DNA from 4 places in the Gordonia malaquae genome. Region 4 is predicted to be linked to each of the others. Evidence: riboswitches for the same ligand, from Rfam matches in the RefSeq annotation. Region 4 holds a riboswitch; each other region holds the start of a gene.
The links. A riboswitch is a leader RNA that binds a small molecule or an ion and turns the genes downstream of it on or off. The one in region 4 is predicted to bind S-adenosylmethionine.
Positions count from the first base shown of each region.

Region 1 (3,204 bases), on a different contig from region 4:
CAGGCCGCCCCACTTGGCCTTGTCGGTCGGGTCGTGGTTCATCCGGCCCGGGTAGTAGCCGTGCTTGAGGAAGTAGCCGAGGAACGAGTCGGCGGCGCCCACCGGATCGAACAGCGGATCGGGGACGTCGCAGATTCCATCGCCCTCGGTGCAGACCTGCTTGACCGGGATGTCGCCGAATCCGCCGTCACGCGGTCCCGACATCGTCAGCCCCGGAATGAATCCGATGAGCGCGTTCTCGACGCCGGTGCTGTTCGGACGGCCGACCCGGCGGGGATCGGAGTACAGCTCGCCCGACAGGCCTGCACGCGAGATCCGTGCACCCTTCTGGCGGTCGTTCGCCACATCGGACAGAACGTCGCCTGCGACGCGGGCGCCCTGCGAGTAGCCCGACACGACGACCGGCTTGCCCGGACAGCGCTGCTGATACGAAGCGATCGCCGACTGCGTGGCCGCCTTGCCGAGCGCGACGTCATCGTCGTAGCTGATGGGTCCGAGTGGCCACAGCGACGTCGGATAGTCGACGTACTGAACCTTGTAGCCGCTGTCGAGGTACCTGGCGCCGACACCGGTGACGCCACCGGTCGGAATGCCGTGCCCGTTGCGCGGCGCGTTCGTTCCGGCGACGACGATGGCAGCTCCATTGCCACAGGTGTCGGCGGACGCCGTTCCGGTTCCGAGCGGCGCAACGGCGACAGCTGCGGTGAACGACAGGAGAAGGAGAGGGAGGGAGCGCGTCTTGGTCACCAGGAGATTCTCAGGTAGCTCGGAGGATTCCGCTCAGCGAGAATTCACTCCTGGCACAGAGTTGCCGGGACCGACACCCGGCGACATCCGCCCGTCACGAGTTCGTTGCATCGCGTTTTCCAGCGAGCCGAAAGAAAGGGTTGCCTTACCTTGGTAAATGTCGAATCGTTCGACGGAAACGCCCTTCCGCGAGGGTGGGTATGAGGTGCGTCACCCACACGTCCCCGTGGCACAGAAATGCACTCGCCGTGACCGTGAACACCCCGTCGGGCCGAAGCCTGAGCCCGATCGAGCGGCTCGCAAATGCCCGATAACACAGGCCGGTCGCCGAGCGGAAGACTTTTGCTCCGATGGGTTGCGGCTGTACCCGCCCCTGATGGTCGGTGATATATCCTGTGCAACAGGTCATGAGCATCAGCGACAAGCCCCGGCTCGCTGATCGGCAACCCTCCTCCGCGGTGGGGTGCTCCGGGTGATGACCTGGTCGCGGCGGACTTCGTGTTCGCCCGCGGCAAGCGCGGGTCCGACGGTCGGACCCACAAGAGCGGGCCACGGCCCGGCCGACCACGAGAAAGTGAATGACGTCCCATGTCTGACGCCACAAGCTGGAGCTTCGAGACCAACCAGATCCACGCCGGTCAGGTGGTCGACTCGACCACGAACGCCCGGGCGTTGCCGATTTACCAGACGACGTCGTACGTCTTCAACAACACCGACCACGCCGCGAATCTCTTCGCGCTGGCCGAGCCCGGCAACATCTACACGCGCATCATGAACCCGACCCAGGACGCCGTCGAGCAGCGCCTCGCCGCCCTCGGTGGAGGCGTCGCCGCGCTCCTCGTCTCGTCGGGCCAGGCCGCGACGACCTACGCGATCCAGAACATCGTCGAGAACGGCGGCCACGTCGTCTCGAGCCCCCGCATCTACGGCGGCACGTACAACCTGTTCCACTACACGCTGCCCAAGTTCGGCATCGAGGTCTCGTTCGTCGAGGACCCCGACGATCTGGAGTCGTGGAAGGCCGCCATCAAGCCGAACACGCGCGCCGTGTTCGCCGAGACCATCTCGAACCCGCACAACCAGGTCCTCGACATCGCGGGTGTCGCAGGCGTCGCGCACGACAACGGCCTGCCGCTGATCGTCGACAACACCGTCGCCACCCCGTACCTGCTGAACCCGATCGAGCACGGCGCCGACATCGTCGTCCACTCGGCCACCAAGTACATCGGCGGACACGGCAGCGCCATCGGCGGCGTCATCATCGACGGCGGCAAGTTCGACTGGCGCGTGCAGCGTGACGGCGTGGACCTGTTCCCCGGCTTCACCACACCCGACCACAGCTACGGCGGTGTTGTGATCGCCGACCTCGGCGCCCCCGCGTACGCCCTCAAGGCGCGCATTCAGCTGCTCCGCGACACCGGTTCGGCCATCGCGCCGTTCAACGCCTTCCTCCTGGCCCAGGGCATCGAGACCCTGAGCCTCCGCGTGGAGCGTCACGTGTCCAACGCTCAGAAGGTCGCCGAGTTCCTCGAGGCTCACGACCAGGTCACCTCGGTCTCGTACGCGGGCCTGCCGTCGTCGCCGTACTACGAGCGCGCACAGGAACTCCTCCCCAAGGGCGCCGGCGCCGTGATCGGCTTCGAGATCGCCGGCGGCGTGGATGCAGGCAAGGCGTTCGTGAACGCATTGACCCTGCACAGCCATGTCGCCAACATCGGCGACGTCCGGTCGCTCGTGATCCACCCCGCGTCGACCACCCACAGCCAGCTGTCTCCCGAGGAGCAGCTCGCCGCAGGCGTCACGCCGGGCCTGGTCCGTCTCGCCGTCGGCATCGAGGGAATCGACGACATCCTCGCCGACCTGACTGAAGGGTTCAAGGCCGCCAAGTGATTTCAGTGAATGTGGAGGGCGCCCGGTGTCGGTGATCGTCGACCCGGCCGCCACGGCTTTCGACTCCGACTGGGCTTCCCGCCCAGACGGGTCGGACGTCGCCGTGCGCATCGGCGACCTGACCCTCGATTCGGGGGCCGGGCTCGCTGATGTCACGGTCACATTCCAGAAGTGGGGCACGCCCAACGCGGCCGGTGACAACATAGTGCTGGCTCTGCACGCCCTCACCGGCAACTCGCATGTCACCGGTCCCGCCGACGCCCGGTTCTCGATGACGGGCTGGTGGGACGGGCTGATCGGGCCGGGCTGCGCGATCGACACCGACGAATGGTGCGTCGTCGCCCCGAACGCGATCGGCGGATGCTACGGCTCCACCGGTCCGGGTTCCGTCGCGCCCGACGGCCAGGCGTGGGGCTCCCGCTTCCCGCTGCTGACGGTCCGCGACCTGGTCCGCGCCGAGAACATCGCATTCAGCGCTGTCGGGATCACCCGGTTCGCCGTCGTCGCGGGCGGATCCATGGGCGGCGCCCGTGCCCTCGAGTGGACCGTCACGCACGACGACAAGGT
Region 1 is NZ_JBBCUB010000004.1:196,390-199,593, forward strand. Features, by position in the region: gene WFK36_RS15350 (PE-PPE domain-containing protein) at 1-747, opposite strand, end outside; SAM riboswitch class IV at 1,151-1,271, shown strand; gene WFK36_RS15355 (bifunctional o-acetylhomoserine/o-acetylserine sulfhydrylase) at 1,336-2,637, shown strand; gene metX (homoserine O-acetyltransferase MetX) at 2,663-3,204, shown strand, end outside.
Region 1: another riboswitch for S-adenosylmethionine. It lies ahead of WFK36_RS15355 (bifunctional o-acetylhomoserine/o-acetylserine sulfhydrylase); the one in region 4 lies ahead of WFK36_RS09130 (amino acid ABC transporter permease).

Region 2 (3,204 bases), on a different contig from region 4:
TCCGTGCGGTCGCCTTCGACTCCACGAGCCGCCTCCTGGCCTCCGGAGGCGACGATCAGACGGTGCACCTGTGGCGGGTGACCGGCGACGACGTCGTCTCGGCGGGCGAACCGATACGCGGATTCCCGAGCATCACACACTCGATGGCGTTTCTGCCCGGACGCGACGTGCTCGCCGTGTCAGGGGACAGTCCGACGATGACCTTGTGGAACGTCGCCGATCCGGCGGCCCCTCGGATGGAGAACTCGGGGCTGTCGGGCGTGACCGCGGGCTCGTGGTCGATGGCCGCCGATCCGACGTCGCCTCTCATCGCTCTCGCTGGAGTCGACGGTGTGGTCCACGTGTGGAACGTCGCGTCGACGACGTCGCCGCCCATCGTATGGGACCTGCAACGGTCCGCCGCACGCGGTTCGATCCGCACATTCAGCGTCGGTTTCAACCCGCGCGGCGGTGAGCTCTCGGTCGGCCGGTCGGACGGCGGGATCGACGTATGGCGAATCCCGGCTCAGGCCGCCCCCGATCGGGCGGCGGTGGTCTCGGGTATCGCGCAGAGTCGAAGCGGTGACGTCGTCGCGACAGTGGGCAGCGACACGCGCCTCAACGTCTGGACTCGGCGCGACGCGATGTGGCGCATGCGCGGCTCCGTCGGCATCGAGCGGCGCGTCAACGACCGGCCGAGTGTCGCGATGAGCGACGACGGGAAGCTGGTCGCGACGGCCAACAACAACGGTGGATCGATCGAGCTGTGGGACATCAGTGAGCCGGACCGACCGCGGTTCGCTTCGCGGATACCGACCGACACGCGGTACACGGCCGTCATCGACTTCATCCCCGGCCGTCATGTGCTGGTCGGGGGATCATCCGACACGGAGATCGCGATGTGGGATGTGACCGATGCCGCCGCGCCGACGATGATCGGCGACCCGGTGGGCGGTCCGATCGACCTGATCACGGCCATCGCCGTCGATGCCGCCGGCACTCGTGTCGCGATCACCTCGGACGACCGGCACGTCTACGTGTACGACGTCGCAACGCGCGAACGACTGCGCACGATCGCGGTCGGCACCGCGGCGAGTGACGTCGTGTTCGATCCGATGGGTCAGTCGATCCTCGTTGCCGCGGACACCCTGACACAGTGGAGTCTCGACGACGGGTCTCTCCTGACGCGCATCGACGTCGACGATCCAGACCTCCTGTCGGTCATGGGAGGGGACACGCTCCTGATGGGGACCGGTGCGCGGAGCGTGGTGGCCTATCGGATCGGCGACGACGGCGGCCTATCCGACCGCAGGGTGGTGACCCCGGTGTTCGGTGGATCGCGGGCGCCGACTGCGCGGTGGCGGTTCCCGGCCGTCACCGCGGGAGCACCCGGGTTCTTCCTCACCGCCGGTGAGACCACGGGTCTGCTGTACGCCCAGTCGCTCGATCCCTCCGACGGGCGCGACTGGATCTGCGCCGTCACCGCGCCCCTGAACGCGCAGGAAGCGGACCGACATCGTGTCGCCGAGGGCGACGACGCCTGTTGATCCGCACGCCGAGGTGTCGTTCGGCCCGCCCTGATTAATTGGTCCTCACCTGCGGATCCGCGTCAGTTCACGCGTCGGTGCGATTGCCGCAATTGATTGTGCCGCTTACGTTCTGACCAGCACAGAATTCATCACGAGCGGCTGAGAGACTGGCTCTTTGACGCCGCAGCAACCGGTGGGACCACCCACTAGGTGCTAATGCCAGAGACGATGAACGATCTCGACGTCCCCGCAGGCCGGGGCTCGAGTCTGCATGGCCGTCACCTGTTCCGGTGCAGCCGCTCGTGATCGATGCATGTGCCGTCCGCACCACAACGCGGGCGACGACACACGATTCGAGTCCGGTCGCAGCCGGACAGGGGAGGGGCACAGATGACGACCACACTGAGCGCGCCGCACACCAGTGGCGCCGACGAGGAACACAACCGGGTGGCGACGACCACCGTCGCCGATTTCTCAGCAGATCACCTGCTGCGCCTGCTGAAGGGCGACGTCTACGCCGTCCGAGTGCGTGGACTCGTGTCAGGGGAGGCCCTCGCCGGACTCCGGGAACGCTTCGTCGGACGCGATGACCACGGGCCGCTCGCCACCGATCCGCAGTTCCGCCGTATCGGGCACGCTTTCTCTGAGGTCGCGCCGACCGATCAGGGCCAGTACTTCGCCGACGCGGCGACACATCGGAGCCATCTGCGGGAGATCGCCGCACCCTACCAGTACCCGTCGGACACGGTGCGAATCCTGCTCGATGAGGCGTGGCCGACAGGGACCACACTGCTCACCTCGGAGAGCCAGAAGTTCTTCGCAGGAGTGGCGCGGTACCAGCAGGCGGGTGTCGATCTGGAACCGCATACCGACAACATCGCGCGGAACCTGCCAGACGACGACCTGGGCATTCGACGACAGTTGTCGGTGAACGTCTACCTCGATGTTCCGGACGATGGGGGAGAGCTGGAGATCTGGGACGCCTACCCGACCGAGGACGACTATCGGGAGCTCTCGGGTGAGCGGGTGTGGGGCGTGGACCGCGACACCGTCGGCGATCCGGCACTGGTCGTCCGACCAGGAGTCGGGGAGGCGATCTTCATCGATCCGCGCCGCGTGCACGCGGTCGCGCCGTCTCACGATCGACCGAGGGTGACTGTCGGTCTGTTCGTCGGTGTCCGAGGCCAGGACCAGCCGTTGGCGGTGTGGAGCTGATGACACTCGCCATCACCGCGCCGGTCGGCTCGACGTCGCACAAGGCGGCGTTCGACCTGAAGGGCGTGCACTACGAGTACGAGGGTCGATCGACGATCCTGCTGGTCAGCGTCGGCGCCGACTACCACGAGGGCGAGAAGTTCGGCGCGACCGTCGATCTTCTGAACCGGAGCGGGTTCTCGCGGGTCACTGTCGCCGTCGCAGACACGCTCCAGCGTCACAACCTGGACGTTCCGCCCGGGGAGGCCTACCGGCTCTCGCGTCGCAGGGGCGACCAGTGGATCGCCCGGAACCGTCCCCTTCTCGATCTGCTGACCGCCGACGTCGACGTCCTGCGATGGGACACCGCGCTCAGCGATCCCGCGTATCCGCATGCCCTCGACGAGGTGCGCACCGCGTACGAGACGAACTCCGACTACGCGGCGGCGATCGATTCGACGATCGACCGATTCGTCTCACGTCGAGGGAACGACATCCCCGA
Region 2 is NZ_JBBCUB010000006.1:89,368-92,571, forward strand. Features, by position in the region: gene WFK36_RS19110 (nSTAND1 domain-containing NTPase) at 1-1,526, shown strand, start outside; SAM riboswitch class I at 1,652-1,743, shown strand; gene WFK36_RS19115 (2OG-Fe(II) oxygenase) at 1,899-2,723, shown strand; gene WFK36_RS19120 (tRNA-dependent cyclodipeptide synthase) at 2,723-3,204, shown strand, end outside.
Region 2: another riboswitch for S-adenosylmethionine. It lies ahead of WFK36_RS19115 (2OG-Fe(II) oxygenase); the one in region 4 lies ahead of WFK36_RS09130 (amino acid ABC transporter permease).

Region 3 (3,204 bases), on a different contig from region 4:
AGCCCACGGTAGGCCGCTGTCTCGACTTCGCCTTCCGGTGAGCGAAAGGACGTGTGGATGCCCCGGTCGCGGAGTCTGATGAATCGTCCCAGCGCGAGGAACACCTCGTCGATGCGTTCGGGCGCGGGCATGGTTCGACTCCAATTACTTGCGTTGTGCAACTAAGTTCAGGTCCACCAGCATGCGCCTAGAACTATCGGCATGCAACCGCCGGAAAGCCACCGAACCACCTGAACGCCGCCAACTCGCCCGGCACACGACGCGACCCTCCCCGCTCAGTGAGCGGAGAGGGTCGCGTTTGGAGAAAGTCAGGCCAGTTCCGCCAGAGCGTTGAGAAGGCGATCGACGTCGTCGGACGTGGTGCCCACACCGAAGCTGGCGCGGACGGCGCCGTCCGGATGACCCAGCTTGGCCAGGAGCGGGTGCGCGCAGAACTTGCCGTCACGAACGCCGATGCCGCGACTGCTCAAATGCTCGGCCACAGCACGAGGCGTGTGGCCGACGACAGTGAAACTCGCGATGGCGACCCTGTCGAGGCCGTCGTCGAACGCGCGGAGCGGACGCACGTGCGGGAGCGCTGCGAGACCCGCGTCGAGGCGGCGGATCAGCACGTCGTCGTGAGCCCCGATGTTCTCGAAGCCGACTCGGCGCAGTTCGTCGGCCGCCGCGGCGATGGAGACGGCGCCGAGCACGTTCGGCGAACCGGCCTCGTGCCGAGCGGCCCCGGCATGCCATGCGACGTCGTCGATCGAGACGTCGGCGCTCGCTCCCCCGCCTGCGAGGTAGGGAGGTGCGCTGTCGAGCCAATCCGGACGACCGACGAGCACTCCCGCGCCGAACGGCGCGTACACCTTGTGGCCGGAGAACACCAGGTAGTCGATGCCGAAGCTCGCGATCGACACCCCGCGGTGCGCCACCAGCTGAGCTGCGTCGACGAGAATTCTGGCCCCGTGGCGATGAGCCAAACCTGCGAGGCGCGCGAGCGGGAGCACCTCGCCGGTCACGTTCGACGCAGCGGTGACGGCGAGGAGCGCAGCGGGCGCCGAGGCGAGCTCGTCCTCGAGAGCGGCGAGCGTGGCGTCGATCGTCGACTGCGATTCGACGATGCGGGCCCGACCGGTTCGCGTCCACGGCAGCAGGTTGGCGTGATGCTCGATGTCGAGGACGACCACGTCGCCCGGCACGATCGATGCGGCGAGGTTGATCGAGTCGGTGGTGTTGCGGGTGAACACGACGGTGTCGTCCGCACGACCGCCGACAAACGTCCTGACCGTTTCTCTGGCCTGTTCGTAGCGGGCCGTCGTGACCTGCGACAGGTGACCTGCACCGCGGTGCACGCTCGCGTACTCCGCGAGCGCACCCGCGAGTCGATCCGCGACTGCGGTCAACGCGGGAGCAGACGCCGCGTAGTCGAGATTGGCGTACGCGACGCCCCCGGAGTGTCCGGTAGCGGGCACCGTGACATCGGCGCCCACCACCGGGGCCAGAGCGAGAACAGAGGAAGGACGGCACACGGGCGCGTCGAGAACAGCGGTCATGGTGAAGACTCCTTGAAATCGCGCTTGCCGCGCACTCCTTGCGCGCGGCCAGGTCGTCACCCGGAGCACCCCACCGCGGAGGAGGGTTGCCGACCAGCTAGCCGGGGCTTGTCGCTGATACTCGTGACCTGCCGACCACTATCCGCGGCCTCGTGGGTGCAGACGAGGGTTTGGCGCGCGGTGGTTTCAACTTCCGGGTCATTCGTTCACTCGTCGCCGACTCCTCCCCGCCCCAGTCGACAGATAGAGTCGTCAGCAGACACTTCGGGCATCGCCCGACCGCGATGGAAGGCCCGAACCCGTGACGTATCCGCAGGACCCGCGCTTCGGCCATCCGGGCAGCCCGGCGGACCCGCACGCACGGCCGGGCTTCGGCGGTCCGGCGGCGCAGGCGCCCCATCAATACACGCCTCCCCGATACGCACCTCCCCGGTACGGGCAGCAGCCCCCGCAGTTCGGCCAAGCGCCGTTCGGCCCGCAGGCTCAGTTCGGCCCGCCCAACCCGTTCGGGTACCCGCCGCTTCCGAAGAAGTCGCGGACCGGGCTGATCGTCGGCCTCACCGCGCTGGTCGCGGTGATCGGCGTCGGGGTCGGCGTACTCATCTGGCAGCCATGGAAGTCCGAGGCAGAATCCGGCCCGCACACCGAGACCGCGATGCTCAACGACAGCATCGCCCTCACCGTCGAAGTCCCGGAGGGGTGGACGCTCACCACCGGCACCATCGAGGACAAGGACGTGACGATGATCGTCCCCGACTCCGAGACCCGCTCCCCGGCCCAGATCGACTCCGACGGAAAGTCGCTCGCCAGCGGCGGCCGAGGCGTACCGATCCACGCGCTCATCGCCCGATCCGGGACGTGCCCGCGCGACGAGTCCCTGCAATTGGGCACGTGGTCGCAGGACGTCGATAACAGCTCGTCGCATGCCAAGGCATCGCGCCGCGGTGCGACCACCCGGGTCGACGACACACACTGTGTCCGCGTGGTCGGCGTCGATTTTGCGCACTCTGCGGACACGCTCAGCACGGAGGCGTCCGAACTGCTTCCCGAACTCGTCAACAAAGAGAAGATCACCGCCGCCCGCGCGGTCTGACCTGCACCATCTGCGAACGGAGACTTCACATGGGCATCATCGACAAGATGCGTGGCGAACTCGTCGACATCATCGAATGGGTCGACGACTCGCGTTCCACCCTCGCGTGGCGCTTCCCGCGCTACAACAACGAGATCAAGAACGGCGCTCAGCTGATCGTGCGCGAGGGCCAGCAGGCGGTGTTCGTGTACCGCGGGCAGCTCGCGGACACCTTCGAGCCGGGCCACTACGAGCTGACTTCCGAGAACCTGCCGATCATGAGCACGATCCAGGGGTGGAAGCACGGGTTCAACAGCCCGTTCCGCAGCGAGGTGTACTTCATCAACCGCAGGCCGGTCACCGACCTGCGCTGGGGCACGCCCAACCCGATCACGTTGCGCGATCCCGACTTCGGCATGGTCCAGGTCCGCGCCAACGGACTGTGCGTCATCCGCATCGCCGACCCGGCGATCTTCCTCCGCGAAGTGATCGGCGCCGACAGCCAGGTGAACGCCGACGAGATCGCCGAACTGCTGCGTCGCGTCATCTCCACAGCGTTCTCGGACATGATCCTCGAGACCGGAGTCGGAGCGA
Region 3 is NZ_JBBCUB010000001.1:57,676-60,879, reverse strand. Features, by position in the region: gene WFK36_RS00315 (MarR family winged helix-turn-helix transcriptional regulator) at 1-131, opposite strand, end outside; gene WFK36_RS00310 (aminotransferase class V-fold PLP-dependent enzyme) at 309-1,538, opposite strand; SAM riboswitch class IV at 1,554-1,667, opposite strand; gene WFK36_RS00305 (hypothetical protein) at 1,840-2,631, shown strand; gene WFK36_RS00300 (SPFH domain-containing protein) at 2,661-3,204, shown strand, end outside.
Region 3: another riboswitch for S-adenosylmethionine. It lies ahead of WFK36_RS00310 (aminotransferase class V-fold PLP-dependent enzyme); the one in region 4 lies ahead of WFK36_RS09130 (amino acid ABC transporter permease).

Region 4 (3,204 bases):
GTCGCCTCGGTCACGATGTCGCCGGTGACGAACGGATTGCCGTCGCGGTCTCCACCGATCCACGAGCCCATGGTGATGATCGACGTGTCGAGGCCGGCAGTCGGAAAGGCCGCTTGAAGCGACTCTCTGACGTCGTTGTTCAACGCCGGGATCACGTCGAAGAACGAGGCGCCGTAGTAACGGAGGCCAGTGGTGATCTCGTCGCTGATCGTCAGGCGTCGCATCCTGATGAGCGCCGTCTGCCACAGCATCAGGATGTGGCGGGAGATCTCCCGAGTGACCGCCGACTCCTCATCTGCGGTCAACTCGGTCCGCCCGCGGACTCGCATGAGTTCGTTGATGCGGTTCTGAGCATCGAACACGCTCTTGCGGCGGGTCTCAGTGGGATGGGCAGTGATCACAGGGACCACATTGGCGTCGGCGATCAACCGATGCACCCGCTCGTCGTCCAGGCCGGCGTCGGCCAGTCGAGCGAACGTCGCCCCGAGCGACGACGCCTGCGGCGGGTCCCCGGCGATCAGATGAATCCGTCGCCGTCGTTCACGGTGCAGGTCTTCGGCGAGGTTGGCCAGCAGTGCGAAGTTGGTGAACGCGCGGATCACCGGCATCAGTTCCGACACGTCTCTTCCGATATACCGCTCCGCCAGGTCGTCGCGGGACACGTCCTGATATCGGATGCCGAAGGCATCCCGCCGTGAGTCCTCGACCAGGTCGAACACATCGTCGCCGGCCTGGGATCGGATCACTTCGCCGAGCAGTCCGCCGAGGAAGCGGATGTCGTCACGCAGTGGTTCAGTCGCCGACCTACCGGTGTCGTCGACGCGAATCCGGTCGACCATCGGCGTTGCGATCGCCCGCGCGATCGCTTCGGAATCGTGATGCCGCTCGGGTGTCATGTCCTCAACCTACGCGCGATGGCGCACTTCGACTCGCAGGCTCGCTCAGCACGAGCTCGGCGGCACGGGATGGAGAGCACGGCGAATGTACCTCTGCGCCTGACGATCCGGCAGCTATTCGACGCAGCGTGCGCCTTAGTCTCCGTCTTCGTCCGCTGTCGGCTTACGGTCGTATCCGGTTACGAGCGTCAGCGACAAGCCCTGGCTTGCTGGCCGGCAACCCTCCACTGTGCGGCGGGGTGCTCCAGGTGAGAACCCGACCGTGCGCTCCCTGCGCCTCGGTAAGCGCAAAACTCAGTAAGGACTCCCCCGTGACTGCTGTCATATCCCCGTCGTCTCCCGGATCGGTCGGCCCCGTGAGCCGTCCGGGCGACGACGAACTCCTCGCCGCTCCGGTAGTCGGCGCACGCCATCCGTGGCAATGGGTCGGCACCGGCATCGTGCTGGTACTGACCGCGATGCTCGTGCACACCCTCGTCACCAACGACAGGTTCCAGTGGGACGTCGTCGGCGACTACTTCACGAGTTCGTCTGTGCTCAACGGCCTGTGGCTCACTCTGTGGCTGACGGCCGCCACCATGGTCGTCGGCTTCGCGCTCGGCGTCCTCCTGGCGGCGATGCGACTCTCATCGAGCCCGGTACTGTCGTCGATCAGCTTCGGGTACGTCTGGTTGATCAGGTCTGTCCCGCCCCTCGTCCAGCTGTTGTTCTGGTTCCAATTGGCGTCGCTGTTCCCCCAACTCTCCATCGGCGTCCCATTCGGCCCGAGTTTTGTCACATTCGACACCGCCACGCTCATCACCGGGGTGGTCGCGGCGTTCATCGCTCTGACACTCGACGTCGCAGCCTTCTCCGCCGAGATCGTTCGCGGCGGACTGCTGTCGGTCGACGAGGGCCAGACCGAAGCGGCGCAGTCGATCGGCCTGAGCCGGGTCCGGATCTTCTGGCGGATCGTGCTGCCGCAGGCCATGCCGGCCATCGTTCCGTCGACCGGAAACCTGTTGATCGGACTGCTGAAGGCCACGTCCATCGTGAGCGTGATCGCGGTCGAGGATCTCCTGTACTCGACACAGCTCATCTACCAGCAGAATTACCTCGTCATCCCGCTGCTCCTGGTGGCGACGGTCTGGTACATCATCCTCACGACCATCCTGTCGATCGGCCAGTACTTCGTCGAACGCCACTACAACCGGGGCCGCCGTCGACAGCAGCCGTCGTCGTTCGCTCAGACGTTCCGCGACAACCTGCCACTGTTCGGGCCACTTCAGCGCCGCACAGCTGGAGGCAAGGCATGAGCCGCCCGCTGGTCCGCGTGCGTGGACTCACCAAGTCATTCGGGGCACACCCGGCGTTGCGAGGCGTCGACCTCGACGTGAACGAGGGCGAAGTCACCGTGCTCCTCGGTCCGTCGGGATCGGGCAAGTCGACACTGCTCCGCACCGTGAATCACATCGAGAAGCCCGACGCGGGATTCGTTGAGGTCGACGGCGACATCATCGGATATCGGCACGTCGGCGGACGCCTCCGCGAACGCCCGTCTCGCGAGATCGCGGCGCAGCGCGCTCGGATTGGAATGGTCTTCCAGCAGTTCAACCTGTTCGGACACCGGACCGTTGCCCAGAACATCATCGAGGGCCCTGTCGCCGCAGGCGGGTCCCGGCGCGACGCCCTGCGCCATGCTTCAGAGCTTCTCGAGCGAGTCGGACTCGCCGGGCGCGAAGACTCGTACCCGCGCCAACTGTCGGGCGGCCAACAGCAGCGCGTCGCCATCGCCCGGGCTCTGGCGCAGCGTCCGAACCTGATGCTGTTCGACGAACCGACCAGCGCGCTCGACCCCGAACTCGTCGGAGAGGTGTTGTCGGTGATCCGCGACCTCGCCGCCGATGGCATGACGATGCTGATCGTCACTCACGAGCTGGGCTTCGCCCGAGAGGTCGCCGACACCGTCGTGTTCCTCGAGGACGGCAGGATCGTCGAATCCGGACCGCCCGACGACGTGCTCCTCGCACCGGTCAACGAACGCACCCGGTCGTTCGTGTCGGCCGTTCTCTGAACCCCACCCCGTCTCCCCCGATTCACCCTTCCGCGAAAGGCTCCACCATGCCCATTTCACGTTCCCGACGCCGCTCGGTCCGCTTCGCATCGGCGACTGCAGCCCTTCTCGCGGCCGCATCACTCGCCCTGACCGCCTGCGGTTCATCCGACGATCCCAGCACCGACGCCGGCGGCGACGCACCCGCCGTGCCCACGCAAGACGTCGTGTCCGGCATCGCGAAGGTCGATGCCATCGCCTCGAAGCTGCCGGCCG
Region 4 is NZ_JBBCUB010000002.1:449,968-453,171, forward strand. Features, by position in the region: gene ppc (phosphoenolpyruvate carboxylase) at 1-896, opposite strand, end outside; SAM riboswitch class IV at 1,074-1,190, shown strand; gene WFK36_RS09130 (amino acid ABC transporter permease) at 1,208-2,191, shown strand; gene WFK36_RS09135 (amino acid ABC transporter ATP-binding protein) at 2,188-2,949, shown strand; gene WFK36_RS09140 (transporter substrate-binding domain-containing protein) at 2,997-3,204, shown strand, end outside.